DNA from 4 places in the Streptomyces purpurascens genome. Region 3 is predicted to be linked to each of the others. Evidence: riboswitches for the same ligand, from Rfam matches in the RefSeq annotation. Region 3 holds a riboswitch; each other region holds the start of a gene.

Region 1 (7,316 bases), 2.4 Mb from region 3:
AGCTCGTGCATCCCGCCCTCGGGATCGCACACCGACATCGGCTGCCAGGTGTCGCCGTGGTAACCGCCGCGCCAGGTCAGCAGCCGCCGCTTGCCGGGACGGCCCAGCGAACGCCAGTACTGCAGGCACATCTTGACCGCGACCTCGACCGACACGGACCCCGAGTCGGCGAGGAAGACGTGCTCGAGGCCGTCGGGTGACATGTCGACAAGGAGCTTCGCCAGTCGTACGGCGGGCTCGTGGGTGAGCCCGCCGAACATCACATGGCTCATGCGCTCCAGTTGCCCGCGCGCCGCCTCGTTGAGCACCGGGTGGTTGTAGCCGTGGATCGCCGACCACCAGGACGACATGCCGTCGACCAGCTCTCCCGAGCCGTCGGCGAGGCGCAGCCGCACCCCGCTCGCCGACTCCACGACGAGCGGTTCCTGCCGTCCGGGCATCGGGCCGTACGGATGCCACACATGCCGCCGGTCGAGCTCCAGCAGCTCGGGCACCGTCAGCTCGGGCACCGTCCGCTCAGGCATTGGGCGCGAGGTCCGTTCCGGCGCCCCGGCGGCGGACGGCGACCAGGTCGGTACGGGCATCGGCGGCCGTACGGGGCTCGGCGGCCTCCGGGGCGGCGTCGGAACCGCAGCCTCCGCCACCCTCGGAGCCGCAGACCCCGCCGCCGTCGTGGCAGCCGCCGGACCGGTGCTCGGGCAGCGTCACCTGGTCGGTGCCCTCCACCTCGAACCCGGCGTCCGCGATCATCTCGAGGTCGGCCTTGCCCGCCTGGCCCTCGGTGGTCAGGTAGTCGCCGAGGAAGATCGAGTTGGCCAGGTGCAGGGCGACCGGCTGCATCGAGCGCAGATGGACCTCCCGGCCGCCCGCGATGCGCACCTCGACGTCCGGGCACACGAAGCGCACCATCGCCAGGATCCTGAGGCAGCGCTGCGGGGTGAGGTTCCACTCCTTGGCCAGCGGGGTGCCTTCGACCGGGATCAGGAAGTTGACCGGAACCGAGTCCGGGTCCAGCTCGCGCAGCGAGTAGACGACGTCCACCAGGTCCTCGTCCGACTCGCCCATGCCGGCGATCAGCCCGGAGCAGGCGGAGAGGCCTGCCGCGTGGGCCTTCTCGACCGTGTCCACGCGGTCGGCGTAGGTGTGCGTGGTCGTGATCTCCCCGTACGTCGCCTCGGACGTGTTGAGGTTGTGGTTGTAGGCGTCGGCACCCGCCTCGCGCAGCCGCTCGGCCTGCCCGTCGGAGAGCAGGCCGAGGCAGGCGCACACCTCGACGCCCTCGTTGTTGTCCTTGATGGCCTTGATCGTGTCGGAGACCCGGTCCACGTCCCGGTCGGTCGGACCGCGCCCGCTGGCCACCAGGCACACGCGCTTGGCGCCCCCGGCCACACCGGCAGCCGCCGCGTCGGAGGCCTGGTCGGGTTTGAGCCAGGTGTACTTCAGGATGCCGGCCTGGGAGCCGAGCCGCTGCGAACAGTAGGAGCAGTCCTCGGGACACAGGCCGGACTTCAGGTTGACGAGATAGTTGAGTTTCACCCGTCGGCCGAACCAGTGCCGGCGCACCTTCCCGGCCGCGGCCACCACATCGAGCAGGTCGTCGTCGGACGTCGCGAGGACGGCAAGTGCCTCTTCACGGGTCGGCAGCTCGCGCCGAAGCCCCTTGTCCACCAGCGTGTTCAGCAGGTCCATGAGAGCCGATCCTGTCCTACGGACCCGCTCCGGGCCAAGGAGAGTTCGTACAACAGAGTCGCTTCGAGGTGTGGGTATTGCCACATACTGACCTGCTGGTGGTCCCGCTAGTGTCTGTGCACTGCCTACAAATTTCCCGGAGGACCACCCATGGCGTTCGGCTGGATCGACGAGCAGGCGCGGGTGCGCCGCCGCGCCGGACTCGTACGGACTCTGCGCCCCCGTCCGGCAGCTTCGCCGCTCCTCGATCTGGCGAGCAACGACTACCTGGGGCTGTCCCGGCACCCCGAGGTCACCGAGGGCGCGGCCCGTGCCGCGCGGGTCTGGGGCGGCGGCTCCACCGGCTCCCGGCTCGTCACCGGCAGCACCGAGCTGCACGCGGAACTGGAACGGGAACTGGCCGAATTCTGCGGTGTCGAGGCGGCCCTCGTCTTCTCCTCCGGCTACGCGGCCAACCTCGCGGCGGTCACCGCGCTGGCCCCGCACGGCTCTCTGATCGTCTCCGACGCGGGCAACCACGCCTCGCTCATCGACGGCTGCCGGCTGGCCCGTGGCACGACCCAGGTGGTGGCGCACGCCGAGCCGGACGCCGTGCGCAAGGCCCTCTCGACACACGAGGGCGCGGCGATCACGGTCTCCGACACGGTCTTCTCGGTCGACGGCGACGCGGCCCCGCTCGCGGCCCTCGCCGCGGCCTGCCGGGAGCACGGTGCCGGGCTGGTGGTCGACGACGCCCACGGCCTGGGCGTCCTCGGCGACGGCGGCCGCGGCGCCCCGCACGCGGCGGGGCTGGCGGGCGCCGACGACGTCGGCGTCACGGTCACGCTGTCCAAGTCGCTCGGCAGCCAGGGCGGAGCCGTCCTCGGCCCCGCCCGGGTGATCGACCACCTGGTCAACGCGGCACGGACGTTCATCTTCGACACGGGACTCGCCCCCGCGGCGGCGGGGGCGGCCCTGTCGGCCCTGCGGCTGCTGCGCCGCGAACCGGAGCGGGCGGCACGGGCCCGCGCGGTGGCGAGCGAACTGCACGCACGCCTGACCGCCGCGGGTCTGGAAGCGGTACGTCCGGACGCCGCGGTGGTCTCGGTGCGTGCGCCCTCTCCCGAGGACGCCGTGCGCTGGGCGGCCGAATGCCGCGCGGCGGGCCTGGCCGTGGGCTGCTTCCGTCCTCCTTCCGTGCCCGACGGCATCTCACGACTCAGGCTGACCGCCCGCGCGGACCTGACCGGGGAACAGATCGAACGCGCTGTACGGCTGATCGGGGAGACGCGGCCATGAGTCGGCGTGACACGGCCGTGCGTCACACGATGACGGACTGAACGATGGCGGACTGAACGATGGCGGGCTGATCAGAAACGGTCAGATGCGGTCGACCGCGGCCGTGAACTCCGCCCAGCTCCCCGGTGAGAAGAGCAGCGCGGGCCCGGCCGGGTCCTTGGAGTCGCGCACGGCGAGCAGTCCGGCCCAGGGCGGGGTGTCCGGACACGCGGTCTCGACGCAGTTGTTCGCGCCGGTGCTGTAGCTGCTGCGCAACCACCGCACACCGTGCAGTTCGATGCTTGAGGGGACATGACGAGGCAGTGCACGCATAGGTGCCTCCTTACGCGCCGGCGGCTGTCCCGGCGATGTAATCCAACGAGTCCTCGGGCGAAAGGGCGTGGATCTGAAGGGCGTTGAAGGCCTCCGTGTAGGCCTGGAGGTCTTCTTTCCGCTCGAGGTAGAGGCTACTCGTCAAGTGGTCGAGAACAACAACGTTCAGATCAGAAGTGCTCGAAAATGAGAAGACAACGAAAGGGCCGGTGACGCCGATGTGTGCCCCGGCGGCGAACGGCAGTACCTGGAGCCGCACTTGGGGCAGGCGCGCCGCCTCGACCAGCCGCTCCAGCTGCCGGGCCATGACCCCGGGCCCGCCCACCTCCCGCCGCAGCACGGCCTCGTCCAGGACGGCGCTCAGTTCCAGCGGCGGATCCGCGCGCAGCACGTCCTGGCGGGCCAGTCGCACCTCGACCAGCGTGTCGAGCCGGTCCTCCGACAGCCCCTCCACCGCGGCCTTCGTCACCGCACGCGCGTACTCGGGCGTCTGGAGCAGCCCCGGGACGACGGTGGTCTCCAGCGTGCGCATCGCGGTGGCCTGGGACTCCAGGCTGATGAAGTCCCGGTAGGTCGGCGGCAGCACCCCGCGGTAGGCGTGCCACCAGTGGTGCCGGCCGCCCCCGTCGTCGGACTCCGCCAACACCAGGAGCAGCTCGCGAAGTTGGGAGTCTTCCACACCGTAGGCGTCGAGAAGTAACCGCACATCGGCCGGTTTCACCCCGCTCGTGCCCGTCTCGATCCGGCTGACCTTGGACTGGTGCCAGCCCACCAGCTGGGCCGCCTCACCGCTGGTGAGACCCGCCGAGGTGCGCAGCGCGCGCAGTTCGGCGCCCAGTTTCCGGCGGCGCACCGCGGGACCGTGCTGCATGGGCTTCTCCTTACTCCTTCCGAGCCACCCCAATACGGTCTCGCGTCGTAGAGTTCACCGCTTTGGGCGACAGATATATGCATATCTTGGTGGATCGCCGCCCTTCGCGGGTGTTCTGGTGGCACTCTGGCGGCGAAGCACCAGTCCGGGACCGTACTCGAACCATCCGCTCCGTGTCGGACTGCGGTCCCGTGGGAAAGGGACGACGTCGCCATGGCAGACCATTTGGAAACATCCGTCACTCTGCCGAGCGATCCCGCCTCGGTCTCCGCAGCGCGTGCCTACGTGGTGGACACGCTGGCGGAGTGGGGCCTGCCGGCGGACACGGAAGTGTCCGACACCGTCCGGCTGATCATCTCCGAGCTCGCCACCAACGCCGTCCAGCACACCTTCGGGCAGTCACCCACGTTCACGGTGGACGTCGTGCTCGACCGCGACGAACGGCTGCGCGTCGGTGTCACGGACAGCCACCCACGGCTCCCCAGACGGCTCCCCGCCGCCGTCCAGCAGGACAACGGCCGCGGACTGGTCATCATCCGCTGGCTGACCGCCGAATGCGGCGGCAGGCTCAGGATCCGCCCCACCCGTGAGGGCGGCAAGACCATCTCCGTCGAACTTCCGTGGACCGTCCCGGCCCAGCCCATGACGGCGGCGGGACAGCAGGAGCCGTAAGCCTCACCGCGGCACGCCGGCCCCGAGCGCGCGCACCCCCACCGGCGTGACCGACGTCCGCGCCGCCCTCTCCCCAAAGCCTGTCACCGCCGCCGCAGCGACGCCTCTCGGCGCGACGCTCCTCCCCGACGCGGTGCGGGGATCCTGACGGCGCCAGGGCGCGCCGCCTTCTCGACAGCGGGCTCCGGTTCCCCGCAGCCGCCGTTCGTCGCCTGCCGCAGCCCCGCCCGCCGCACCAGCCGGGGGAGCAGGCCCCACAGGCCGACGCAGACCAGGAAGGTCGCCGCCCCCGCGGCGATCCCGCCGGCCCGGCCGGTCGTCACGTCCACCACCAGCAGCACGGACCCGCTGAAAGCGAACACCAGCACGATCAGGCCGGTCGTGGCCAGTCGTGAGGAGACCTGCACGATGCGGGGCTTCGCGCCCTGCTGGAAGAGCGAGCGGTGCAGCGCGGCCGGCGCGGTGAACAGCGCCGCGGCCAGGACCGCCAGCAGCAGCGTGCTGACGTAGGTGACGCGCTGGGCCGTGTCGAGGGACGAGAAGCGCGAGGTGAAGGCGAGCGACAGCAGGAAGGCGAACAGGATCTGTACGCCCGTCTGGGTGACCCGCAGTTCCTGGAGCAGCTCGACGAAGTTGCGGTCGGCGCGCTGCAGTGGCGTCTCGCCGCGTGCGGTGCAGGGACTGTGCTCGGCCATGACGCGACGAGTAACCACTTGAGCCCGTGTCACGCTCCCGGCGTGCGGCGGCGCGTCTCAGGCGTCGCCGCACGCCGGGTGGGTCACTTCACGCGCCCGTACCAGACGCTCTTGGTCCAGATCTTCTGCAGCCGCACCACGTCCCCGCTCTTCGGGGAGTGCCAGAGCTTGTTCTTACCCGCGTAGATACCGACGTGGTACACGTTCCGGCCCGAGTGGAAGAACACCAGGTCTCCCGCCTTGCGGTTCTGGGCGGAGATGTGGCGGGTCTTGTTGTACTGCTGGGCGGCCGTGCGCGGCAGCTTCTTGCCGGCCTTCTTGAACGAGTACAGCGTGAGGCCCGAGCAGTCGAAGCGGTGCGGGCCGGTGGCGCCGTACTTGTAGGGCGATCCCTTCTTCGAGGCCGCTATCTGGAGTGCCTTGGTCGCCGGCGTGGCTGCCGCTGCCTCGGAGGAGAAGCCGGGGGCCACGATCGAGCCGCCCACGGCGGCGATGGTGAGGGCCGAGGCCGTACCGGCCCGGACCATGAGCGACGGGACACGATTGAGCGCAGTCATGCGCAACCCTTCGTCAGCCGCCTGTGAAGGATGACCTGTCGGATTCGGGCTGGCGAAGTTGCCCGGCCGCTGACGCGGCTTCACCCCAAGGGCTGCTCGGGACCGGTCATGGCGTGACCGTCCCGGCGACCCGTCGTGCTTGGGTCCTCCACTCCTGCCGATCCACTCCTGTCGACCGGTCATCCAGGCGGCGGCAGGACTCGGCGTCCGCCCGGATCGCCCCGCCGCTGTGGCGGGGGCTTGTCGTCAGTCAGGGATCTTGACTGATGGTTGTCATGAAATCCCAACGGAACCGGGGATTTGTGTTGTTACTCACCACTCACCCGTTCGGGTGGACACGTCTGTGTTCGAGTCGGTGTCCACCGTGCCGCGCACCGCCCGACCAGCGATGGAATGTCCCATTCCGCCCCTCCGTCGTGCGCGTCGCGCAACCGTGACGGTCCAAAAATTGGTGCCCCGTCTACTCCGAACAGCGGTACGTCGTTTGGCCCGTTTCGACTCAGGCCCGGACGCCGCGTCGACGGAGCGAGCGTCCGGGCCGCTGGATCCGCCGGCTCCGTGTCAACCGACGGACTCCGGGGGCAGGGTGACACGGGCGGTCCGGCGCTCGCCGTCCAGCACCCGCAGGGCCCGGGCCAGTGTGTCGGCGTGCAGTTCCGTCTCGCCCCGCTGGTGCATCAGGGCCAGCGCGTCGCGCAGCGCGGTCGCCTTGCCGACCAGGGCCTGGGCGGCGCGCAGTCCGCGGTAGGTGTCGCCGTGCAGCGCCGGGTTGATCCGGCCGAGCAGGTCCACGACCTCCAGGTAACGGTCGATCAACTCCGCCTCCGCTCGGGTCAGGGCGGGCAGCGGAGGCAGTTCGGGCGGCAGCACCGGCGGCTCACCTTCCGGTCGGCGCGGCCATGGTGGCCTTGCGGTTGGGGACGATCCGGTCCACCAGGCCGTACTCCACCGCCTCCTGGGCGGTGAGGATCTTGTCCCGCTCGATGTCCTCGCTCACCTGCTCCCGGGTGCGGCCGGTGTGCCGCGCGAGCATCTCCTCCATACGGGTCCGGATCCGCATCAGCTCGTCGGCCTGGATCGCCAGATCGCTGGCCTGTCCCTGGACCGGCTCGGGCAGGGCGGGCTGATGGATCACCAGGCGCGCGTCCGGCAGCATGGATCGCTTGCCCGGCGTGCCCGCCGCCAGCAGCACCGTGGCGGCCGCCCCGGCCTGGCCCAGGCAGACCGTCTCCACGTCGCAGG
Region 2 (7,316 bases), 4.2 Mb from region 3:
CTGTCCCCCACCGCCACGTACGACCCGATCACTGCTCTGCTGTCACTCTTCGAATCGTCTGCCACAGCCGCTCATGATTCACCCTCGAATGTGACCTACGCGACCGTAGGAAGGGGTTGACGGGCGGTGAGATAAGCCACTCCTAAAGTGTTCGCCAACTCCGGAATAGGCCGCCCCTCAGGGATGTTGCGGGGTCAGTCGCCAGACCCGGAAGCCCGTGATCCGGAAGTGGCTCCACACGGTCCGGAAGGCGAAGTGCCCGCTGGTGTACGGCTGTGGGTCGGTGTAGTCGAAGACGAGCCGCCCGTTGTTCCACCAGCGCACCGTCGACCCGTCGGAGACGATCCGGACCCGGTTCGGCTCGCCCGGGACCAGCAGCGGCTCGGTGTAGTCGTAGATCAGGGGACGCACACCGGCCTGGCCGACGTAACGCCGCAACCGGGTCGTGGTGTTGTAGTTGGCGCCGTACCCGGCGTAGTACGTCGTCAGGTGGTCGTACTCCTCCAGCGCCCCGCCACGCGGCGTCGCGAAGAGGTCGTCCGGGGAGCGGACGTCGGTCGCGTTCCAGAAGTTGTTGAGGTCCGAGACCCGGTCGTTGACCCCGCCCTCGGAGACGGGCGTGGCCGTGTACTCGAGGACGTACGGCCCTTCGAGGCGCCGTCGGAACCAGACGGTCGCTCCGCTCGGCACGTCGATGTCCAGGACACCGCGCGAGGCGGTGACCGTGCCGCCGCCCTGGAGTTCGGTCACCCACTGGGCGAGACCGTGGCAGAAGTCGTCGTGGGCGATCAGGCGGCGGTGACGGGGCGCGGCGCTCGCGGTCGCCGCCGGGGCGAGGGCGGCCAGGGCGGCTCCGGCCGTCATGGCTCCGAACGTTCTCCGGGTGGTCGGCACGGGACACAGCTCCTTCAGAAAGCGCTTGCACTCACGACGGGATCACTGTGTCCCAACTGCCGCATCCTGTCGATCCCTTGAGCCGATCGGCGGCCGCGCACACACCGAAGGCCGGACCCGGGGATCGGGGTCCGGCCTTCGGCCGCGTGTCAGGCAGGTGGTCGTGCGATCGGTCAGCCCACGGAGACGCCGTGCGAGCGCAGGTAGGCGACCGGGTCCACGTCCGAGCCGTAGTCCGGCGTGGTGCGGATCTCGAAGTGCAGGTGCGGTCCGGTCACGTTGCCGGTCGCACCGGACAGACCGATCTGCTGCCCGGCGGTCACGGTCTGGCCGGCCGAGACGGAGAGCGAGGAGAGGTGGGCGTACTGCGCGTACTTGCCGTCCTCGAGCTGAATGACGACCTGGTTGCCGTACGCGCCGCCCCAGCCGGCGGAGACGACCGTGCCCGCGCCGACGGCCTTGAGCGAGGTGCCGGTCGGGACGACGAAGTCGACACCGGTGTGGTAGCCGCTGGACCACATGCTGCCGGACATGTGGTACGGGGTGCCGACGGCGGCGCCGTCCACCGGGAGGCTGAAGCCGGAGGCCTCGGCGGCCGGCTTTGCGGCGGCCGGCTTCGCGGCGGTGCCGGCCTTCGAGGAGGACTCGGAGGCGGACGACTTCTCAGCCGACGCCTTCGGCTTCTCGGCCGCCTTGGGCGCGGACGACTGCGTCTTGGGCTCGCCCGCCGCCTTCTTGCCGACCGAGAGCTTCAGGCCCGGGTGGATCAGCGACGGATCGGCACCGACCGCGTCACGGTTGTCGGCGTAGAGCTTCTTCCAGCCGCCGCTGACGTTCTGGTCGTCGGCGATCTTCGCGAGATAGTCGCCGGCCTTCACGGTGTACGTGTGGGCGCCCGTGGCCTTTTCGGCGGCCTTCTTCTCGGCGGCCGGAGCGGACTGGACGGCCTTTTCCGGAGCCGACTGCGGGGTCGCGGCGTGGGCGCCGGCGGCCCCCATGAGCGGAAGGGCGAGGGCGGCCCCGCCGGTTCCGGCGACGGCGATGGAGCGGGTGAACCGCTGGGACTTCGGGCGGCGATGCTTACCCTTCGCGGGCATGGCGAATTCCTCTCCGGCGCCTGCGAGGTGAGCTGTCGGGTGCGGGCTGGAGATGCCCGGCCGCGCCGAAGTGCGGCTGAACCCCAAGCCGTTCCGGGAACCGGAACAGGCGTCGTACCTGTGGGTCCCCCGCTCCTGCCATACACGGGTCAGTGTGTGCGGGCTCCGGGCGGCGGCAGGATTAGGCGTCCGTCCGGATTGGTGTGGAACGTAAGCGACCGAGACGCAATGGGACAAGCTTGCGGTTGCCTGTGAGGGCGTTTTTCTTGACGCGTCGGCACATTTCCCGTCACCGAGCGTGGATTTCCGATCTCTGTTTTTCCTCAATGCCCCTGAATAACGCAAGAATTACGTGAACATGACGACAACACATCGTCACGAATATGACGATGGTCACGCACCCCGACCTCATCTCCTTTACGATCGGGGCACGTTATGCCGAAACACCTTAAGTGCCTTATTCGCCCTATTCGGACAGAACGGCTACTTGCGCTTAAGGCGGACGACCGCGGCATCCAGGTCCCCGCGCAGACCGACTCGCAGCCCGTGATGTGCCAGTACGGCCCCTCGGTGAACTTCGCCCGTTTCGAGGCATTCGTACGCTGCTGTCGGGTCGAGGTCCCGCAGCCGGAGCGCCGGAACGGGCTCGCCGTAGCGCTGCGCCTGGAGCCAGGCGAGGACGACGGTCTCGTCACCGAGGACGTACTGCACCGCGCTCAGGCCGCCCTCCGGGGGCCGCAGCCGGTACAGGTCGCCGCGCTGCACCACGGGCCGGATCTCCTTGTAGAGCCCCACCCACTCCCGCGCCTCGGCGAGCTCCTCCGCCGTCCACCGCGTGAGGTCGCCGCCCACCCCGAGCACCCCGGCCATGGCACTGACGAACCGGAACCGCAGGGAGCTGGCCCGCTGGTTGAGCATGGCGTTCGGGCTGTCGGTGACCCAGGCGGCCATGACCCGGGCCGGATGGATCTGGCTGAAGCCGTGCTGGATGGCGAGCCGGTCGAGCGGGTCGGTGTTGTCGGAGGTCCACACCTGGTCCGTGCGGCCCAGCACCCCGAGGTCGATCCGGCCGCCGCCGCCCGAGCAGGACTCGAAGGCCACCCCGGGGTGGGCCGCCCGCAGCCGGTCCAGCAGGGCGTACAGAGCGCGGACGTGGTCGACCCAGAGCCGCTGCGGGTAGGGGTCGTCCGGCCAGCCGGCGTCGGTGAAGCAGCGGTTGAAGTCCCACTTGACGTAGTCGATCGGCGCGCTGGAGAGCAGCCCGTCGAGCTGCTCCCACAGGTACTCCTGGACGTCCTCGCGGGCGAGGTTCAGCACGAGCTGATTGCGGAATTCCGTCCGCTTTCGTCCTGGTTGGTACTGCACCCAGTCGGGGTGCGCGCGGTACAGGTCGCTGTCCGCGTTGACCATCTCCGGCTCGACCCAGATCCCGAACCGCATGCCGAGACCGCGCACATGGTCGGCGAGCGGCTTCAGCCCGCCCGGGAAGCGGTCGGGATTGGGCGTCCAGTCACCGAGCCCGGCCCGGTCGCTGGTCCGGGACCCGAACCAGCCGTCGTCGACCACGAACAGCTCCACGCCCATCCCGGCGGCCCGCTCGGCGAGCGCCCGCTGCTGCTCCTCCGAGATGTCGAACTCGGTGGCCTCCCAGGAGTTGAACAGCACCGGCCGGTCCCGGTCCGCGTCCGGGACGATGTGGGTCCGCTGGTAGGCGTGCCAGGCGCGGCTCGCCCCGCCGAAGCCGCCGTCGCTCCAGAGCCCGGCGAAGACGGGGGTCGTGTACGACTCGCCCGTGCCGAGCATCAGCAGGCCCGAGTCGTCGTACCCGGCCCCGCCGGTGATCTGCACGCGCGCGTCCGGGAGTTGGGCGACCGCGATCCGCCAGGACCCGGACCAGCCCAGGGCGCAGCCGTAGACCTCCCCGCGCTCCTCGGTCGCGTCGGTGTCGAGCGCGACCCACGGCAGATGCTGGTGGGAGGTGTGGCCGCGGCGGCTGCCGATGACCTTCTCGCCGTAGGTGAGGGCGGAGCGCGCCAGCCGGGACTCTGCGCCCCAGCGGCCGTGCAGCTGGGACAGCCGCCAGGTGTCGCGGTCGGGCAGGGTCCAGGTGGCGGAGTCGGCGCGCAGCACCTCGACGGCCGGTCCGTGGTTCTCCAGGGTCACCCAGCGCTCGACGACATCGGCCGAGGAGCGCATCCGGTAGTGCAGCGTGACGGCCAGGTCTCCGTCGCGGAAGCGGAGCCGCAGCTCGCCGTCCTCGGTGTCATGGCCCTCGTAGGTCCACTCGGTGCCGCGCCGCTCGGCGGTGCGCACGGACAGGGCGGGCCTGGCGAAGCGGGGGCCGCCCTCGACCGGGTACTCCTCGCGCCCGTCGAGCGGGGACTCGAAGGCCCAGTAGTCGGGCAGCGGCCGGACGGCCAGGGCCTCGGCGTCGGCGAGGCCGATCCGGGCACCCCAGTGCAGGTGCAGCAGTTCGTCCCGGTCGGTGACATGGACGGCGTAACTGCTGGCCGGCCCCGAGAGCACCCATGTACGACCGTCTTCGGAGATCTCCAGCATCAAAGCCTCACAGATTCGAACAAGCCCGACCAGGTGCGACCAGGCACGAACATCATCAAGGGCTTCGGGGGCTCCCGGCAACGCCTGTGGACAACTCATTGCCCCAGGCAGGCATGTCGTATCGTCGGGTGGTGCCCGTCGACGAGCCGCGCCGGCGGCGCCGATTGGGAGGAGCCCCCGTGACACAGCAGGTCCCCTCGACCGAACCCGAGCTGGCCGCAGTGCGCAACTTTCGCGATGTGGGCGGACTGCCGACCGTGGACGGACGGCGGGTGCGGCAGGGAGTGCTGTTCCGCAGCGGCCACCTCGCGCACGCGACCGGTGAGGACGCCGCCTTCCTGACCGGCCTGGGCCTGCACACGATCTTCGACTTCCGCAACGAGGCCGACCAGAAGCTCGAGGGGCCGGATGTCGAGCTGCCGGGCGTGCGCAATGTGAACCTGCCGCTGAGCGACCCCGCCGACGGCGCCGAGTTCTGGAAGCTGGTCCGCGACGGCGACCTGGAGCAGCTGCGGGCGATCCTCTCGGACGGCAAGGGCGCGGGCCGGATGATCGCCTCCTACCGCACGATCATCAAGCACCGCACCGCCGAGCACTCGAAGGTGCTGCACGCGCTCGCCGAGGACAGCGTCCCCGCGCTGATGCACTGCGCGGCGGGCAAGGACCGCGCGGGCCTGTCGGTCGCGGTGACGCTGCTCGCGGTGGGCGTAGAGCGCGAGGCGATCGTCGAGGACTACCTGAAGTCGAACGCCAAGCACCGCCGCTACAAGGTGCGGCGCAGCGGCTCCGCCGACTCGGCCTACTCCCCCGAGGTCATGGAGCTGCTCAGCCCCCTGTTCGACGCGCGCGCCGAGTATCTGACGGCGGCCTTCGACACCATCGAGGAGACCTGGGGCGGCGTCGAAGCCTATCTGGAGAAGGGCCTCGAGATAGCTCCGGAGACCCGCGAGAGCCTGCGTGAGCGACTGCTCGACTGACGGACGGCACGGCCCCGGCGGGCTACTTGGCCCCCAGCTCGAACAGCAGGTACACGAAGGCCGCGAAGAGGTGTCCCACGACGAGGTAGACGAGCAGGCGCACCCACAGGGCGCGGGGGAACTTCTCCTCCATGTCCTTCACGGCGTGTCTCCAGGGGTGGGGCCCAGGCACAGGGTGGCCGTCGGGCTCTGCATCAGGGTGTGGACGAAGAGCAGCTCGACGCCGTCCTGGTCCTCGGCGGCGATCCGGTGCGGGGTGAGCGAGTCGAAGTGGGCGCTGTCGCCGGGCGCCAGCCGGTGGGTGGCGTCCCCGAGGCGCAGCCGCAGCCGGCCCCGCAGCACATGGAGCCACTCCTCGCCCGGGTGGACGCGCACGATGTCGCCCTGGGAGCCGTACGGCACATGGACGCGCAGGGCCTGCATCCCGCGCCCGGAGGCGCCGGCCTGCCAGTACGTCCAGCCGCCCGCCGTGGTCGGTTCCATGTCGGCCGCGCGAACGACGGCGTCCCGGCCGGCGACCGTCTCACCGAGCAGTTCGGAGACGGTCGTACCGTAGACGCGGGCGAGCGCGAGCAGCATCGGCAGCGAGGGCTGGCGCTGCCCGGTCTCCAGACGGGAGAGGTGGGCGGGCGACAGCCCGGCGGCGCGGGCCGCGGCCTCCAGGGTCAGGGAGGCCTGGCGCCGCAGCGCGCGCAGTTGCGGGGCGACGGCGGGCAGCGCGCCGGACTGTTCGGCCGGCGAGTCGGACCCGGAGGACCCGGAGGACCCGGACCGCTCGGTCTCGGAGGAACTCATGCCTCCATTCAGCCGGAGGCTTGCCTCAGCGGCAACTTTCTTGCCTCAGAGGCAAAACCCGCAAACCCGCGCCTAGCGGTTGGCCACCGCCTGCTTGACCAGGGTCTTCCCGAAGTCCCACACCAGACCGCCGTTGTGCGCGTCGTCCATCACGGCGGTGAAGGCGTCGACGAAGCGGTCCACCTCCCGCTCGCCGATGATCAGCGGCGGGATCAGCTTGATCACCTCCATGTGGTCGCCGGAGACCTGGGTGAGGATCCGGTGCCGCTGGAGCAGCGGTACGACGACCATCTGCGCGAACAGTCCCTTGCGCGCGGCCTGGAGCATGGCCCAGCGGCTGCGCAGCTTCAGCGACTTCGGGCGGCCGAACTCGATGCCGATCATCAGGCCCCGGCCGCGGACGTCGGCGAGCATCTCGTACCGGTCCGTCAGTGCCGCCAGCCGGGACCTGAGCTGTTCTCCGGTGGCACGGACGTTGGCCACGACCTGCTCGTTCTCCATCACCGACAGCACCGCAAGGCCCGCCGCCATGGCCTGCGCGTTGGACCCGAAGCTCGCCGAGTGGACCAGGACCCGGTCCATGGACGAGTAGACCTTCTTGAAGATCCAGTCCTTGCCGAGCGTGGCGCCGACCGGTACGTAGCCGCCGGAGAGCGCCTTGGCCACGCACACCAGGTCGGGTTCCACGCCGTCCTCGTGCTGGTAGCCGTAGAAGTCGCCGGTCCGGCCGAGGCCGGTCTGCACCTCGTCGGCGATGAGCAGCGCCTTGTGCCGGTGCAGCAGCTCCTGGGCGGCGAGCAGATAACCGGGCGGGGCCGCCAGCACGCCCTTGCCCTGGATCGGCTCGACGATCAGGGCGGCGACGTCGCCCTTCTTCAGCTCCCGTGCCAGCGCGTCGAGGTCGCCGAGCGGTACGGCCGTGTCGGGCAGCAGCGGGGCGAAGCCGTCGCGGAAGCCGGACTCGCCGTTCACGGAGAGGGAGCCGGTGGTCAGG
Region 3 (7,316 bases):
GAGGATGGCGTTGGCGCCGAGGGAGCCCTTGTTGTCGGTGGCGTCCAGGTCGAACATCGCCTGGTCGATCAGGCGCTGCTCGGTGGCGTCGTAGCCGACGAGCTCCGGGCCGATCTGCTCGATGACCGCGAGGACGGCCTTCTCCACACCCTTGCCGAGGTAGCGGTTCGAGTCGCCGTCACGCAGCTCGATGGCCTCGAAGGCGCCCGTGGAGGCGCCGGACGGAACGGCGGCACGACCGGTGCTGCCGTCGTCGAGGCCGACCTCGACCTCGACCGTGGGGTTGCCTCGGGAGTCCAGGATTTCCCGGGCTACGACGACGTCGATGGACGGCACGAGCATCTCCTTCTTGATGTGACGCGGGTTCGCGGGTCGCGTGGACCCGGCGAGGTGCGGGCCGTGGTGGCTCGCGACATGAGCCTAACCGGCTCCGGCCGATCGGCCACCGGGTCGCCCACCCCATGGACAGAACCGAGAGTAAATTGTTTCCGAACGGAACAAAGCCGGAACGCAAAGACCGGCAGAAAAAACCCCGCCCCGGCGCGTACGGGGGAACACGCGCCGGGGCGGGGAGCCCGTGGGGACGGGGGTGGGCCGCTGCTTACTTCAGGTGCAGCTGCTGGCCCGGGTAGATGAGGTTGGCGTCCTCGACGATGTCCTTGTTCAGCTGGAACAGCTTCTCCCAGCCGCCCTCGACCTTCTCGTCCGCCGCGATCGAGCTCAGGGTGTCGCCCTTGGCCACCTTGTACTCGCCGTCGCCCTTCTTGACCTTCTTGCCGGTCGGGGTGGTGACGGTCTTCTTCGCGGCCGGGCGCTCGTCGGAGCGGGAGGCCGGCTGCTGCTGGGTCTCGCGGGACTCGGTGCTCTGCTGGCTCTGCTGCGAGGAGCTGCCGGAGTCGTCCGAGGAGGAGCCGCCGCCGCTGGCGTTCGACAGGCCCTTGCCGCAGACCGGCCAGGCACCCTTGCCCTGGCCCGCGAGGACCTTCTCGCCGATCTCGATCTGCTGCTCCTTGGTGGCCTGGTCGGCGGTGGCGGCGTACTTGGTGCCGCCGTAGCCGGACCAGGTGGAGGCGGAGAACTGCAGACCGCCGTAGTAGCCGTTGCCGGTGTTGATGGACCAGTTGCCGCCGGCCTCACACTGGGCGACGGCGTCCCACTCGGAGGCGGTGGCGGCGGAAGCGCCGCCGGCCGCCATCAGCGGGGCGGCGACAGCGGCGCCGGTGACACCGGCGACGGCGATGGCACGGCTGGCCTTGGACGGACGGCGGTGCTTGCCCTTGCTGGAAAACAGCATGGAAGGATCCCCTCACCGACGCCTGCGAGGTGAGCTGTCGGGTTCGGGCCGGTTGAGTTGCCCGGCCGCGTCCCTCCCGGGACACGGCTTCACCCCAAGCCCTTCCGGCGCAACTGGCCGGTCGGGCACTTACCTTGGGTCCCCCGCTCCTGCCTACGGCGCTTGACGCGACGACTGTTCCCGTACGGCCGCTGGCAGGATTCGGCGTTGCGGCAGCCGGGGCTCGTGGTGACGAGCGGTCCCGACCGTAGCCACGCGATCCGCCGAATTTCAAAGACGATCAGGGCTTCTGAGATCTATCTCTCACGTGCCCTAAACGGGACATTCGCCGCGAAACATGACGCGAACTCGCGCGGGTTCGGGGCGACTTCCGCCCCCGTTTCCGCACTGCCCGAACAGCTACTTCTCGTCCGCTTCGCCCTCTACCGTGAGCGTCTGACCGGGGCGGATGAGGTTCGGGTCGGTACCGACGGCCTTCTTGTTGCCGTCGTAGAGCTCGTGCCATCCGCCGCTGATGTCAAGGGAGTCGGCGATGGACCAGAGGCTGTCGCCGATACCCACGATGTAGGCGCCTTCCGACGAGTCGCCGGAGGCCTCGTCGCCGCGGTCGTCGCGCGAGGCGTGACGACCCGTGGACTCGTCCGTACGGCCGCTCTCGGGCGCGCGGGTCTCGTCGGCACTGGGGCCGCGGTGACGGCCGGAGCCGGAGTCGGTGCCGGTCTCGGTGAGCGCCGAAGAGTCGTCGTTCTGCTGCGAGTTGCCGGACTTGTCACGGTCGGGCGTCGCCGAGGGGGAGCTGTCGGGCTCCTGATCCTGCGAGGCGGAGTCCTCGGAGTCGGACGACCTGTCGGGCTTGGCGGAATCGTCCTTCGAGGTCGACGACTCGTCAGGGGACGGCGAGTCGGACGACGAAGGAGATGAACCGAGAGAGTCGAGCAATCCGGATGAATCCGACGAACCAGACGAGTCGGATGAGTCATCCGACTCGGACGCCTTCTTGTCCTGCTCGAGGCCGGAGAGCAGTCCGCAGGTACGCCAGGCGCCGACTCCCTGGTCGGCGAGGATTCTCTCGGCCACGGCTATCTGCTGGGAACGGCTGGCCAGGTCGGCGCTCGGGGCGTAGTCGAGGCCGCCGTGGTTCTCCCAGTCCTCCTGGGACAGCTGCAGGCCGCCGAAGTATCCGTTGCCGCTGTTCTGACTCCAGGCGCCGCCGGTCTCGCAGTCCGCGACCCGGTCCCAGGTCGTGGCGTCGGCAGCGCTGGCGCCGGAGGCCCCGAGGAGCGGGATCGCGATGGCGGAGCCGGTCACTCCGGCCGCGACGAGGAGAGCCGGAGCCTGGCGGGGGCGACGGTGCCGACCGTTCCCGGAGAGCATACGGAGACCTTTCGCGAGACAGCAGTGACCGGCGCGGCGGAGTGGATTTCCCAGGCCGCGCCGATGATGGGTGAACGTATAGGCAGACGATCACTTGTCACAAGTTAATGCCGCGTAGATCACGTGAAGATCACAAGCCTGACGGTGTGTCACCTTGAGGCGGGCGTGAACTCCACCGGCAGCGTGCGCAGCCCGCGCATGATCAGGCCGCCGCGCCACCTCAGCTCGGCCGGGTCGGCGGCGAGCCGGAGGTCCGGGAGGCGGGTGAGGAGCGTGGCGAGGGCGGTCTGGCCCTCCAGGCGGGCGAGGGGGGCGCCGAGGCAGTAGTGGATGCCGTGGCCGTATCCGAGGTGCTGGTTGTCGCGGCGGGCGAGGTCGAGCACGTCCGGATCGGCGAACCGCTCCGGGTCCCGGTCCGCGGCGGCCAGGACGACGAGCACCGGGTCGCCGGCCTCGATGTGCTGCCCGCCGATGGTGAGCGGCTGCGTCGCGAAGCGCCAGGTGGCGAGCTCGACGGGGCCGTCGAAGCGCAGGAGTTCCTCGACGCCGGTCTCCAGGAGGCCTCTCTCCCCGGCGGCGAGGGACGCCTGGAGCCGGGTGCGCTGCTCGGGGTGGGTGAGCAAGGCGTAGGTGCCGTTGCCGATCAGGTTCACGGTCGTCTCGAAACCGGCGAACAGCAGGATGAAGGCCATGGCAGCGGCCTCGTTCTCGGTGAGGTGCTCGCCGTGGTCGGAGGCGCGGATGAGACCGGAGATGAGGTCCTCGCCGGGGGTGGGTTCGGCGGGGAGCACCTCCCGCTTGCGGTGGATGAGGTCGGCGAGGTAGCCGCGCATCCTCTTCACGGACCGCGCCACGCCGCCCCGGGGGCCGCCCTGGTGACGGATCATCATGCCCGCCCAGTCCCGGAAGTCGTCCTGGTCCTCGCGGGGGACGCCGAGCAGGTCGCAGATGGCGTAGATGGGGAGCGGGAAGGCGAACTCGTGGATCAGGTCGGCGGACCCCTGCTCCGCGAACCCGTCGATGAGACCGTCGGTGAGCTCCTGCACCCGCTGCTCGAACTCGGCGACCCGGCGGGGCGTGAACGCCTTGGACACGAGCCGCCGCAGCCGGGTGTGGTCCGGCGGATCGATGTTGAGCAGATGCGTCATCAACTCGGCCTTGCGCTCACCGGGGATCCCCGTCTTGCCCTTGGCGTGCGCGGGTTCGTGATGATGCGCCGGGTTCTTGGAGAGCCGGTTGTCGGCGAGGGTCTGCTTGGCGTCGGCGTACCGCGTGACCAGCCAGGCCTCCACACCGCTGGGGAGCTTGGTCCGGTGCACGGGGGCGTGCTCGCGGAGCCAGGCGTAGGCGGGGTAGGGGTCAGTGGCGAACTCCCACGAAAACAGTTCGGGCACCCCGGGCACTTCACGTTGCATGCCCTGACCCTACGCAGCAGGCGAGGTCGCGCCGGCCACCGCTGTCAGTGGCCCCCGCTACTCTCACGGCATCCAGAATCAAGGAGGCCTCGTGCTGGAGGGCGTACTGATCGCGGAAGGACTGACCGCCGGGCACCGCGTCACGCCCGTCGGTCTCAGGACCCGCTCTCAGAGCCCTCGCTCTCCCTGATCGCGTCCCGGTACGCGCGGGCCGCCGCTCTAAGGGCCGCCTCCGGGTCCACGCCCTCCGACTCGGCGCGGACCGCCAGGGCCAGGAGGTCGTAGCCGATGCCTTCGACGGGTGGGAGCGGTATGTCCAGGTTCGCCGTGCGGGCCCGGGAAGCCAGCTTGGCGGCGAGAGCCAGGCCGGGCTGGCCGAGGGGGATGCCCTCGGTGACGGAGGTGCGCTGCTTCTCGACCGCCTTGGTGCGCAGCCAGTGCTCCTTGACCTCCTCGGGGGTGGTGGCCGTCTCGTCGCCGAAGACATGCGGGTGGCGGTGGATCAGCTTGGCGACGATGCCGCCGGCGACGTCGTCGATGGAGAAGGGCGCTTCCAGGTCCTCCTCGGCGATACGGGCGTGGAAGACGACCTGGAGGAGGACGTCACCGAGCTCCTCGCGCAGTTCGTCGCGGTCGCCCTCCTCGATCGCTTCGACGAGTTCGTACGCCTCCTCGATGCCGTACTTGGCCAGGCCCTTGTGGGTCTGCCGGGACGACCAGGGGCACTCGGCGCGGATGCGGTCCATGACCTGGACGAGGTCGAGCAGGCGGGCGCCCGGCAGGTCGTAGGAGGCGGGGAGCAGCTCCAGCTCGGGCATGTCGATGCGGCCGGTGCCGGCCAGGCGTGCCAGGCCGTCCGTCAGGGCCGGCTCGCCCTCGCCCGTCGCCACGACGACCGCCGTGCGGCCCCCGGCGCAGGCGTCGACCAGCTCCTGGGCGGCCGGGGACGCCTCGTCGACGGTTATCCCCGCCTCGCGCAGATACGGCAGCTGCGGGTGGGTGCCGTCCGCGCACAGCACCTGGTCGGCCGCGTGCAGTGCCTGCCAGGCGGGCCAGGACAGCAGGCCGGGGGCGACGCGGTGGCTGGTGGTGAGCAGGACGATGCGGCCGGGGGCGGCGGCCGTGCCGGGGGCGGCCTGCTCGGGTCGCGGGGTGGCTTCGGGGCTGTTGGCGTTCACGATTCGAAGCTATCCCACGTCGCCGACAGCCCTCGAAGTTATCCACAGGCCCCGCAGAGGAGAGCGCGCTACATGCCCTGCTGCGTCTGGGCCGCCGTCACGTCCCGCACCCACGGCGTCTTCGCGTCGGCGCGGCTGCTCTTCTGGACGTCCCACGCTCCGTAGCGCGGGTTGAGGTCGACGTTCAGGTCCTTGGAGGCGTCGGACAGGGCCTTCCAGAACTCGGGGCGGCTGGTGTCGGTGTGGAGTTCCTCGGCGAGCTTCTGGGCCTCGAGCTGGAGGCGGAGGTTCTCGTCCAGGCGCTCCGGCGGGATGCCGTACTGCTGGAGCCAGGTCGTCTCCAGCGCCTTGGCGCCGCCGGCCTGCTCCTCCAGGCCGGACCGCATCTCCTGGATCTCCCTGCGGGTGACGGTCACACCGGCGTCCTCGGCGGCGCGGTGCAGCACCCGGTCGAGGATCATGGTGTGCAGGGTGTCGCGGGTGAGGGTGCCGGTCCGGGCGATGGCCTGCTGGTACTGGGCGTCGTTCCGCACGGTCGCCCGCTGGGCCGCGCGTACCTCGCCGACCCGTTCCTCCAGCTGGGAGACGGTGATCCGCTGCCCGCCGACCACGGCCGCGGCGCCGGGATGCGCCTCGTTTCCGCAGGCGGTGAGGAGGGGCGCCGCGGCGGCGATCGCGGCGGTGAGGACGAGCGCGGTGCGACGGCGGCGGTGCAAGGGAACCTCCCGAGGAGATTGTGCGACGGTGCACAAGGTCTTGCGATGATCGATGGTAGGCAGTGGGCGAGCTCTGGCCAACCCATTCGACCAACGATTCACCAGGACTTCCGGCACCGCCGCGCCACCTCTGAGGGGCCCTAGCCGCGGACCTGCCCCAGCCACTGCAGGGTCCGGCGGATCTCCGCGCCCAGCGGGTGGCCGGTGCCGTGGGTGCGCTCCACATCGTGGAGCAGCCGGGCGAGGGTGTCGTGGGCGGCGCCGCGGTCGCCGAGGGCGAGCAGGAGATGGCCGATGCGGCGGCGGACGTCGTGCGCGAGTTCGGGGCCGCCGGCGGCGACGTACTGGTTCTCGTAGTACGGCAGCACCGCCCGGTACTCGGCGAGCGCGGCGGCCGGTTCGCCCAGCTGTTCCAGGCACTGGGCGGCCTCGTAGCGGAAGCGCAGGGACTGCGGGTCGGCCTGGCCGGCCTCGGCGGCGCGTTCGTCGGCGAGGCGGCGCAGCTCGGGCAGGGCACGCCGGTACTGGCCGTCGTCCAGGAGCGTGGCCGCGTACTGCTTGCGCAGGGTGCGTACGACCGGGGAGTGCTCGCCGTGCTGTTCGGCGGCGGCGGGCAGGGTCGCGCCGAGGATGTCGACGGCCTGGGTGATGCGGCCCTCGCCGAGCAGCCGTTTGACCTCGTCGACGGCGCGGGCGATGTCCGTCTTCCCCGGCGTCTCGGTGACGGGCGTGGCGGGCGCTGGCTGGGGCGCCGGGGTGCGCGCTCGGTCCGGCCAGGGGGCGTGCGGGCGCAGGAACGGGCGGGTGGGGTCGAGAGGCGCTCCGGTAGGCGTCCCGCGCGCGGGCAGGAGCAGCTCCAGATGCTCGTACACCTCCTGAGCGGAGGCGGGCCGGTGCTGCGGGTCCTTGGCGAGGAGGCGCAGGACGAGGGCCTCCAGGGCCTCGGGGACCTCGGGGCGGATACGGCGCACGGGCAGCGGGGGCTCGTACAGGTGCCGGTGCAGTACGCCGAGGGCGGTGGAGCCGGAGAAGGGGACGTCGCCGCTGAGCAGTTCGTGCAGGACGACGCCGAGTGCGTACAGGTCGGTGTACGGGCCGACCGCGCCGCCCATCGCCTGCTCGGGGGCCATGTAGGCGGGCGAGCCTATGGGGGTGCCGGTGTGGGTGAGGCGTGTGGTGTCCGTGTCCATGACGGAGGCGATGCCCAGGTCGAGGACGGTGACCGTGCCGTCCTGCTTCACCATCACGTTGCGCGGCTTGAGGTCGCGGTGGACGATCGGCACGGCGTGCACGGCGCTGAGCACGGCGCACAGTTGCGCGGCGACCGCCACCGCCCACT
Region 4 (7,316 bases), 3.1 Mb from region 3:
ACGTTCAGCCGCAGCAGCCGGCCCGTCGAGGTGACCGCGCCCACCTCGCCACGGGCGGTGGCCGGCACAGCCGAGACGATCACGTCGTGCTTCACGCGCTCGGCGCCGGCGTCCTCCGCGAACGGCTCGCCGTTCGCCGTACGGGCCAGCAGACCCGTCGAGGACAGCAGCACCCGGCACGGGTCGTCGGCCACCTGGAGCGGCACGGTCGCGACCGGGGTGCCGCCCGCCTCCAGCAGGTCCGTACGCCGGTCGGTGCCGAACTTCTTGGCGACGGTTGCCAGTTCGGAGGAGACCAGCTTGCGCAGCTCGGCGTCCGAGTCGAGGATCCGGGTCAGTTCCTCGATCTCCGCGGTGAGCCGGTCCTTCTCCGTCTCCAGCTCGATGCGGTCGAACTTGGTGAGACGGCGCAGCGGCGTGTCGAGGATGTACTGCGTCTGCACCTCGCTCAGCGAGAACTGCTCCATCAGTCGCTGCTTCGCCTGCGCGGAGTTCTCACTGGAGCGGATGAGGCGGATGACCTCGTCGATGTCCAGCAGGGCCGTCAGCAGGCCCTCGACCAGGTGCAGCCGGTCGCGCTTCTTGCCGCGGCGGAACTCCGAACGCCGCCGTACGACGGTGAAACGGTGGTCGAGGTAGACCTCCAGGAGCTCCTTGAGGCCCAGCGTGAGCGGCTGGCCGTCGACCAGGGCCACGTTGTTGATGCCGAAGGACTCCTCCATCGGCGTCAGCTTGTACAGCTGTTCCAGGACCGCTTCCGGCACGAAGCCGTTCTTGATCTCGATGACCAGGCGCAGGCCGTGCTGGCGGTCGGTGAGGTCCTTGACGTCGGCGATGCCCTGGAGCTTCTTCGAGCCGACCAGGTCCTTGATCTTGGCGATCACCTTCTCCGGGCCGACCGTGAAGGGCAGCTGGGTGACGACGAGGCCCTTGCGGCGGGCCGTCACGGTCTCCACGGCGACGGTCGCCCGCATCTTGAACGTGCCGCGGCCCGTCTCGTACGCGTCCCGGATACCGGGCAGGCCGACGATGCGGCCGCCGGTGGGCAGGTCGGGGCCCGGGACGTGCTTCATCAGGGCGTCGAGATCCGCGTTCGGGTACCGGATCAGGTGGCGGGCGGCCGCGATGACCTCGCGCAGATTGTGCGGCGGCATGTTCGTGGCCATACCGACGGCGATGCCCGAGGCGCCGTTGACCAGGAGGTTCGGGAAGGCGGCGGGCAGGGCCACCGGCTCCTGCTCCTGGCCGTCGTAGTTGGGGTTGAAGTCGACGGTGTCCTCGTCGATGGAGTCCGTCATCAGGCTCGTGGCCTCGGCCATCCGGCACTCGGTGTACCGCATGGCGGCGGGCGGGTCGTCGTTGCCCAGCGAGCCGAAGTTGCCGTGCCCGTCGACCAGGGGGACGCGCATCGAGAAGGGCTGGGCCATGCGCACGAGGGCGTCGTAGATCGACGCGTCGCCGTGCGGGTGCAGCTTGCCCATCACCTCGCCGACGACGCGGGCGCACTTGACGTACCCGCGCTCGGGGCGCAGGCCCATCTCGCTCATCTGGTAGACGATGCGCCGGTGCACCGGCTTGAGGCCGTCGCGTGCGTCCGGCAGGGCGCGGGAGTAGATGACCGAGTACGCGTACTCGAGGAAGGAGCCCTGCATCTCGTCGACGACGTCGATGTCGAGGATCCTCTCCTCGTACGAGTCGTCGGGCGGCGGGGTCTTCGTGCTGCGGCGGGCCATCGCTGCCGGCTCCTTGCCTCTGCGATCCGGATCTGACGCCGACCATTGTGGACCGCCGCACTGACAACCGGGACCAGGACCCGGTCTCTGACGTCTGCCGCGCCGTCCGGGCCCGGCACGGCGGGTCACCGAATCTCGCTCTCCGCGTACGCCCCCGGGAACTTCACCAGCGCTTCGCGCGCTTGCATACAGTGGCAGGACCGGCAGGAATCCGCGGTTGGAACGACCGCACCGCGATCGAAGGGACGTACATGCCCATGGGTCACACGGCCACAGCCCAGGCAGGCTCCGGGGGCCTGACAGCGACCGAGCACCGCCTGGCCAACGGCCTTCGCGTGGTGCTCTCCGAGGACCACCTGACCCCGGTCGCGGCGGTGTGCCTCTGGTACGACGTCGGCTCGCGCCACGAAGTCAAGGGGCGTACCGGCCTGGCTCACCTTTTCGAGCATCTGATGTTCCAGGGTTCCGCCCAGGTGAAGGGCAACGGCCACTTCGAGTTCGTCCAGGGCGCGGGCGGCTCGCTGAACGGCACCACCAGCTTCGAGCGCACCAATTATTTCGAGACCATGCCCGCCCACCAGCTGGAGCTCGCCCTCTGGCTGGAGGCCGACCGCATGGGCTCACTGCTGTCCGCGCTCGACGACGAGTCGATGGAGAACCAGCGGGACGTCGTCAAGAACGAGCGCCGCCAGCGCTACGACAACGTCCCCTACGGCACCGCCTTCGAGAAGCTGACCGCCCTCGCCTACCCGGAGGGCCACCCCTACCACCACACCCCGATCGGCTCGATGGCCGACCTGGACGCCGCGACCCTGGAGGACGCGCGGGCGTTCTTCCGCACCTACTACGCGCCGAACAACGCCGTGCTCTCCGTGGTCGGCGACATCGACCCGGAGCAGACCCTGGCCTGGATCGAGAAGTACTTCGGCTCCGTCGCGGGACACGACGGCAAGCCCGCGCCGCGTGACGGCACGCTGCCGGAGACCATCGGCGAGCAGCTGCGCGAGGTCGTCGAGGAGGAGGTCCCGGCGCGCGCCCTGATGGCCGCCTACCGGCTGCCTCACGACGGCACGCGCGCGTGCGACGCGGCCGACCTGGCCCTCACCGTCCTCGGCGGCGGCGAGTCCTCCCGGCTCTACAACCGCCTCGTACGGCGGGACCGTACGGCCGTGGCCGCCGGCTTCGGCCTGCTGCGGCTCGCCGGGGCGCCCTCCCTGGGCTGGCTGGACGTGAAGACGTCCGGTGACGTGGAGGTGCCGGTCATCGAGACCGCCATCGACGAGGAGCTCGCCCGGTTCGCCGAGGAGGGCCCCACGGCCGAGGAGATGGAGCGCGCCCAGGCCCAGTTGGAGCGCGAGTGGCTGGACCGGCTGGGCACGGTCTCCGGCCGAGCCGACGAACTGTGCCGGTACGCCGTGCTGTTCGGCGACCCGCAGCTCGCCCTGACCGCCGTGCAGCGCGTGCTGGACGTCACGGCGGAGGAGGTCCAGGAGGTCGCCAAGGCCCGCCTGCGGCCCGACAACCGCGCGGTGCTGGTCTACGAGCCCGTCGCCGACGAGGCCGGCGAGGACGCCGACACCATCGAGGACACCGCAGCCGCGGCCACGAACGAGAACGAGGAGGCGGCCAAGTGACCGAGCTCGCCACGATGGACTTCCACCCCCGGCCCCAGGCGGGCGAGGCCAAGCCCTGGGCCTTCCCGGCCCCCGAGCGCGGCACGCTCGACAATGGCCTGACGGTGCTGCGCTGCCACCGCCCCGGCCAGCAGGTCGTCGCCGTGGAGGTGCTGCTGGACGCCCCCCTGGACGCCGAGCCGGCCGGCCTCGACGGTGTGGCCACGATCATGGCGCGGGCCTTCTCCGAGGGCACCGACAAGCACTCCGCCGAGGAGTTCGCCGCCGAGCTGGAGCGCGCCGGCGCCACGCTCGACGCGCACGCCGACCACCCGGGCGTCCGGCTGAGCCTGGAGGTCCCCGCTTCCCGGCTCGCCAAGGGCCTCGGCCTGATCGCCGACGCCCTCAGGGCGCCCGCGTTCGCGGACAGCGAGGTCGAGCGGCTGGTCAACAACCGCCTGGACGAGATCCCGCACGAGCTGGCCAACCCCGCCCGCCGTGCCGCCAAGGAGCTCTCCAAGGAGCTGTTTCCGGCGGGCTCGCGCATGTCGCGGCCCCGGCAGGGCACCGAGGAGACGGTCGCCGCGATCGACTCCGCGGCCGTACGCGGCTACTACGAGAAGCACGTCCGCCCGGCGACGGCCACCGCCGTGGTCGTCGGCGACCTCACCGGCATCGACCTCGACGCGCTGCTCGGCGACACGCTGGGCGCCTGGACCGGCTCCTCGGCCGAGCCGCGGCCGGTGCCGCCGGTGACCGCCGACGACACGGGCCGTGTCGTCATCGTGGACCGCCCGGGCGCCGTCCAGACGCAGCTGCTGATCGGCCGGATCGGCTCGGACCGGCACGACCGCGTCTGGCCCGCCCAGGTGCTCGGCACGTACTGCCTCGGCGGCACCCTCACCTCCCGCCTGGACCGCGTCCTGCGCGAGGAGAAGGGCTACACCTACGGCGTGCGGGCGTTCGCCCAGGTCCTCAGGTCCGCCCCGGACGGGACCGGTGCCGCGATGCTCGCCATCAGCGGCTCCGTGGACACGCCCAACACCGGCCCCGCCCTTGAGGACCTCTGGACGGTGCTGCGCACCCTCGCCGCCGAGGGGCTGACCGACGCCGAGCGGGACGTCGCCGTGCAGAACCTGGTCGGCGTGGCGCCGCTCAAGTACGAGACGGCGGCGGCCGTCGCGAGCACGCTGGCGGACCAGGTCGAGCAGCACCTGCCCGACGACTACCAGGCCGCGCTGTACCGGCAGCTCGCCGCGACCGGCACCGTGGAGGCCACCGCGGCGGCCGTCAGCGCCTTCCCGGTGGACCGTCTGGTGACCGTCCTCGTCGGCGACGCGGCGCAGATCAAGGGCCCCGTGGAGGCCCTCGGCATCGGCGAAGTCGCCGTAGTCGCCGCCGAGTAGCGGGAGACGAGCGCCACGCGCGCGTAGGGGCCCTGGTTGTCTTCTAAGGCGCCAGGGCTCCTTTATGTCCGAATTGGTGCGGGAGTTGCCTGTCTGCCCTGTGGGATGCGCTACAAAAGCCGGGATCCGTTTGGGAATTGAAAGTGGCGCCGCTTAGCGTCGTCCGGGCTGTTCGTCAGGCAGTGCGCCGCACCCGCGGCACCGGACAGTCATCGCCGAGTCCCCGTACGGCGCGAGCCAGGGGAGCCGGGGACCCACCGTAGTCCCTGGGGTGAATCGGACGCCCGCGCGAGTCGCGAGGGGGTCCGTAGGAGACCTTCCTGCTCCGAACCCGTCAGCTAACCCGGTAGGCGAGAGGGAAGGAAAGGACCAGCCACCACATGGCGTTCACGCGCGCCACCGGGAAGCACCGTCGTCCCAGCCGGATCCAGCGCCGCACGGCCCGCGCCGCGGGTGTCGCGGCCCTCGCCACCACCGGTGTCGTCGGCACCGTGGCCGCCCCGGCCTTCGCCGCGGAGCCCGCTGTCGAGCAGACGGGCCTCACCCCGGTCGTCACCATGGGCGACACCGTGGCCCAGAAGATCGACGCCCAGGCCGTCGCCCAGAAGCAGGCGGCCGAAGAGGCCGTCGCCAAGAAGAAGGCCGAGGAGGCCGCCCGCGAGCGCGCCGCCGAGGCGGCCAAGGAGGCCAAGGAGCGGGCCGAGAAGGCCCGCGAGGCCAAGGAGCGCGCCGCCCGCGAGGCCGAGCGCAAGCGCCTCAACACCTTCGTGTCCCCGATCTCCGGCTCGTACGTCTCCACCGGCTACAAGACCGGCGGCGCCGTCTGGTCCTCCGGCAGCCACACCGGTGTCGACTTCCACGCCTCCAGTGGCACGGCCGTCCACTCGGTCGGCATGGGTGAGGTCGTCGAGGTCGGCTGGGGCGGTTCCTACGGCAACCAGGTCGTGATCAAGATGAACGACGGGACGTACACCCAGTACGGCCACCTGTCGTCCAGCAGCGTCTCGGTGGGCCAGAAGGTCACCCCCGGCCAGCAGATCGGCCTGTCCGGCGCGACCGGCAACGTCACCGGCCCGCATCTGCACTTCGAGGCCCGCACCGGCCCCGAGTACGGCTCCGACATCGACCCCGTCGCCTACCTCCGCTCGCACGGCGTGAACGTCTGAACATCCGACGGCGACTGTTCTTCCCGAAAGCCCCGGCTCCCCGAGCCGGGGCTTTCGGCGTTCGCCACGGCCGACTGTCCAAAAAATATCCCTGATTTCCTGCCTGCCGTCGGAAATTCCGGCTCATTGCAATAGAGTCACGGAACACGCGTCGCCAGTCGACGTTTCACGGGGATTAAGGGGAGGTCGGTCATGCGTATTCCCGCGCACTCGGTGTGCACGGCCATCCGGGACGACATCGTCGCGGGTGTCTACGAGCGCGGCAGCCGGCTCACCGAGGAACTCCTCGCGCGCCGCTACGGCGTCTCGCGCGTCCCCGTCCGGGAGGCCCTGCGCACCCTGGAGGCCGAGGGCTTCGTGGTCACCCGGCGGCACGCGGGCGCGTGCGTCGCCGAACCCACCGAGCAGGAGGCCGCCGACCTGCTGGAGATGCGCATGCTGCTGGAGCCGCTGGGTGCCGCTCGCGCCGCCCAGCGCCGCACCGAGGCCCATCTGAAGGTGCTGCGCGGCCTGGTCAGGCTCGGCCAGGAGCGCGCCCGCCGGGGCAACAGCGACGACCTGCGCTCTCTGGGCGGCTGGTTCCACGAGACGCTCGCCCAGGCCTCCGGCAGCCCCGCGCTGACCTCGATGCTCACCCAGCTCCGGCACAAGATCGCCTGGATGTACGCCGTGGAGGCGCCGGCCGGACCCGTGGAGTCCTGGGCCGAGCACGGCGCGATCGTGGACGCGGTGGCGCGCGGGGACAGCGAGCGCGCGCGGGCGGTCACGGCGCTGCACACCGAGCGCGCGACGGCCGCGCACCGGCTGCGTTTCGGCTCCGCCGGGGAGCGCGCCGAGCGTGTGAGGAACTCGCAACATGCCGTAAACACGGCAAGCCTGCGGCATTAACACAGGAGCCGTATACAAAGAGTGGGTAATTCGCGGGGGATTATTTCTGCTGCCCGCCAGCAAGGAATTCACGGGAAAGACGAAGAGCTCGCCCGATGAATTCGGACGAGCTCTTCAGGGTGCGCCGGGTCAGGCGCGGGGAAATACTCAGACGGTCTCGGGAAGCTCCTCGAGCCCCTCGGAGACCAGCTTGGCCAGCCGGTCCAGGGCGACGTCCGCGCCCTCGGCGTCGGAGGCGAGGACGATCTCCTCGCCGCCCTGGGCGCCCAGGCCGAGGACGGCCAGCATGGAGGCCGCGTTGACGGGGTTGCCGTCTGCCTTGGCGATCGTCACCGGGACGCCTGCGGCCGTGGCGGCTCGGACGAAGATGGAAGCGGGGCGGGCGTGGAGGCCCTCGGCCCAGCCGACGTTGACGCGGCGCTCAGCCATGTGTTGCTGCCCTTCGGTGTTCAGGGTTGTCTAGACCAGTTTCCCATAACGTGAAGCTGTGCCGGAGCGGTCCTGATGACC

What was found. Region 3 has a riboswitch for cyclic di-AMP ahead of OHU35_RS17170 (transglycosylase family protein). Riboswitches for the same ligand answer to the same signal wherever they lie in the genome.
Region 1: it holds a riboswitch for cyclic di-AMP, as region 3 does, so the genes downstream of both, OHU35_RS06270 (C40 family peptidase) here and OHU35_RS17170 (transglycosylase family protein) in region 3, are expected to answer to the same signal.
Region 2: it holds a riboswitch for cyclic di-AMP, as region 3 does, so the genes downstream of both, OHU35_RS36370 (LysM peptidoglycan-binding domain-containing M23 family metallopeptidase) here and OHU35_RS17170 (transglycosylase family protein) in region 3, are expected to answer to the same signal.
Region 4: it holds a riboswitch for cyclic di-AMP, as region 3 does, so the genes downstream of both, OHU35_RS31610 (M23 family metallopeptidase) here and OHU35_RS17170 (transglycosylase family protein) in region 3, are expected to answer to the same signal.

The regions. Positions count from the first base shown of each region.
Region 1 covers NZ_CP108341.1:1,380,143-1,387,458, reverse strand. The annotation lists gene OHU35_RS06305 (adenosylmethionine--8-amino-7-oxononanoate transaminase) at 1-509, opposite strand, end outside; gene bioB (biotin synthase BioB) at 517-1,689, opposite strand; gene OHU35_RS06295 (8-amino-7-oxononanoate synthase) at 1,840-2,967, shown strand; gene OHU35_RS06290 (DUF397 domain-containing protein) at 3,049-3,279, opposite strand; gene OHU35_RS06285 (helix-turn-helix transcriptional regulator) at 3,290-4,150, opposite strand; gene OHU35_RS06280 (ATP-binding protein) at 4,364-4,822, shown strand; gene OHU35_RS06275 (DUF6328 family protein) at 4,906-5,517, opposite strand; gene OHU35_RS06270 (C40 family peptidase) at 5,601-6,074, opposite strand; cyclic di-AMP (ydaO/yuaA leader) riboswitch at 6,078-6,290, opposite strand; gene OHU35_RS06265 (hypothetical protein) at 6,636-6,944, opposite strand; gene OHU35_RS06260 (ATP-dependent Clp protease proteolytic subunit) at 6,952-7,316, opposite strand, start outside.
Region 2 covers NZ_CP108341.1:7,999,622-8,006,937, reverse strand. The annotation lists gene OHU35_RS36380 (SGNH/GDSL hydrolase family protein) at 1-32, opposite strand, end outside; gene OHU35_RS36375 (DUF6250 domain-containing protein) at 178-894, opposite strand; gene OHU35_RS36370 (LysM peptidoglycan-binding domain-containing M23 family metallopeptidase) at 1,068-1,991, opposite strand; cyclic di-AMP (ydaO/yuaA leader) riboswitch at 1,996-2,156, opposite strand; gene OHU35_RS36365 (alpha-galactosidase) at 2,475-4,550, opposite strand; gene OHU35_RS36360 (tyrosine-protein phosphatase) at 4,730-5,527, shown strand; gene OHU35_RS36355 (DUF6126 family protein) at 5,550-5,669, opposite strand; gene OHU35_RS36350 (helix-turn-helix domain-containing protein) at 5,666-6,322, opposite strand; gene OHU35_RS36345 (aspartate aminotransferase family protein) at 6,395-7,316, opposite strand, start outside.
Region 3 covers NZ_CP108341.1:3,803,990-3,811,305, forward strand. The annotation lists gene eno (phosphopyruvate hydratase) at 1-336, opposite strand, end outside; gene OHU35_RS17170 (transglycosylase family protein) at 602-1,294, opposite strand; cyclic di-AMP (ydaO/yuaA leader) riboswitch at 1,299-1,465, opposite strand; gene OHU35_RS17175 (transglycosylase family protein) at 1,694-2,668, opposite strand; gene OHU35_RS17180 (cytochrome P450) at 2,818-4,083, opposite strand; gene OHU35_RS17185 (nucleoside triphosphate pyrophosphohydrolase) at 4,239-5,261, opposite strand; gene OHU35_RS17190 (SurA N-terminal domain-containing protein) at 5,330-5,977, opposite strand; gene OHU35_RS17195 (protein kinase domain-containing protein) at 6,118-7,316, opposite strand, start outside.
Region 4 covers NZ_CP108341.1:6,920,478-6,927,793, forward strand. The annotation lists gene OHU35_RS31595 (DNA topoisomerase (ATP-hydrolyzing) subunit A) at 1-1,733, opposite strand, end outside; gene OHU35_RS31600 (pitrilysin family protein) at 1,985-3,367, shown strand; gene OHU35_RS31605 (pitrilysin family protein) at 3,364-4,752, shown strand; cyclic di-AMP (ydaO/yuaA leader) riboswitch at 4,956-5,120, shown strand; gene OHU35_RS31610 (M23 family metallopeptidase) at 5,133-5,918, shown strand; gene OHU35_RS31615 (GntR family transcriptional regulator) at 6,111-6,806, shown strand; gene OHU35_RS31620 (HPr family phosphocarrier protein) at 6,954-7,235, opposite strand.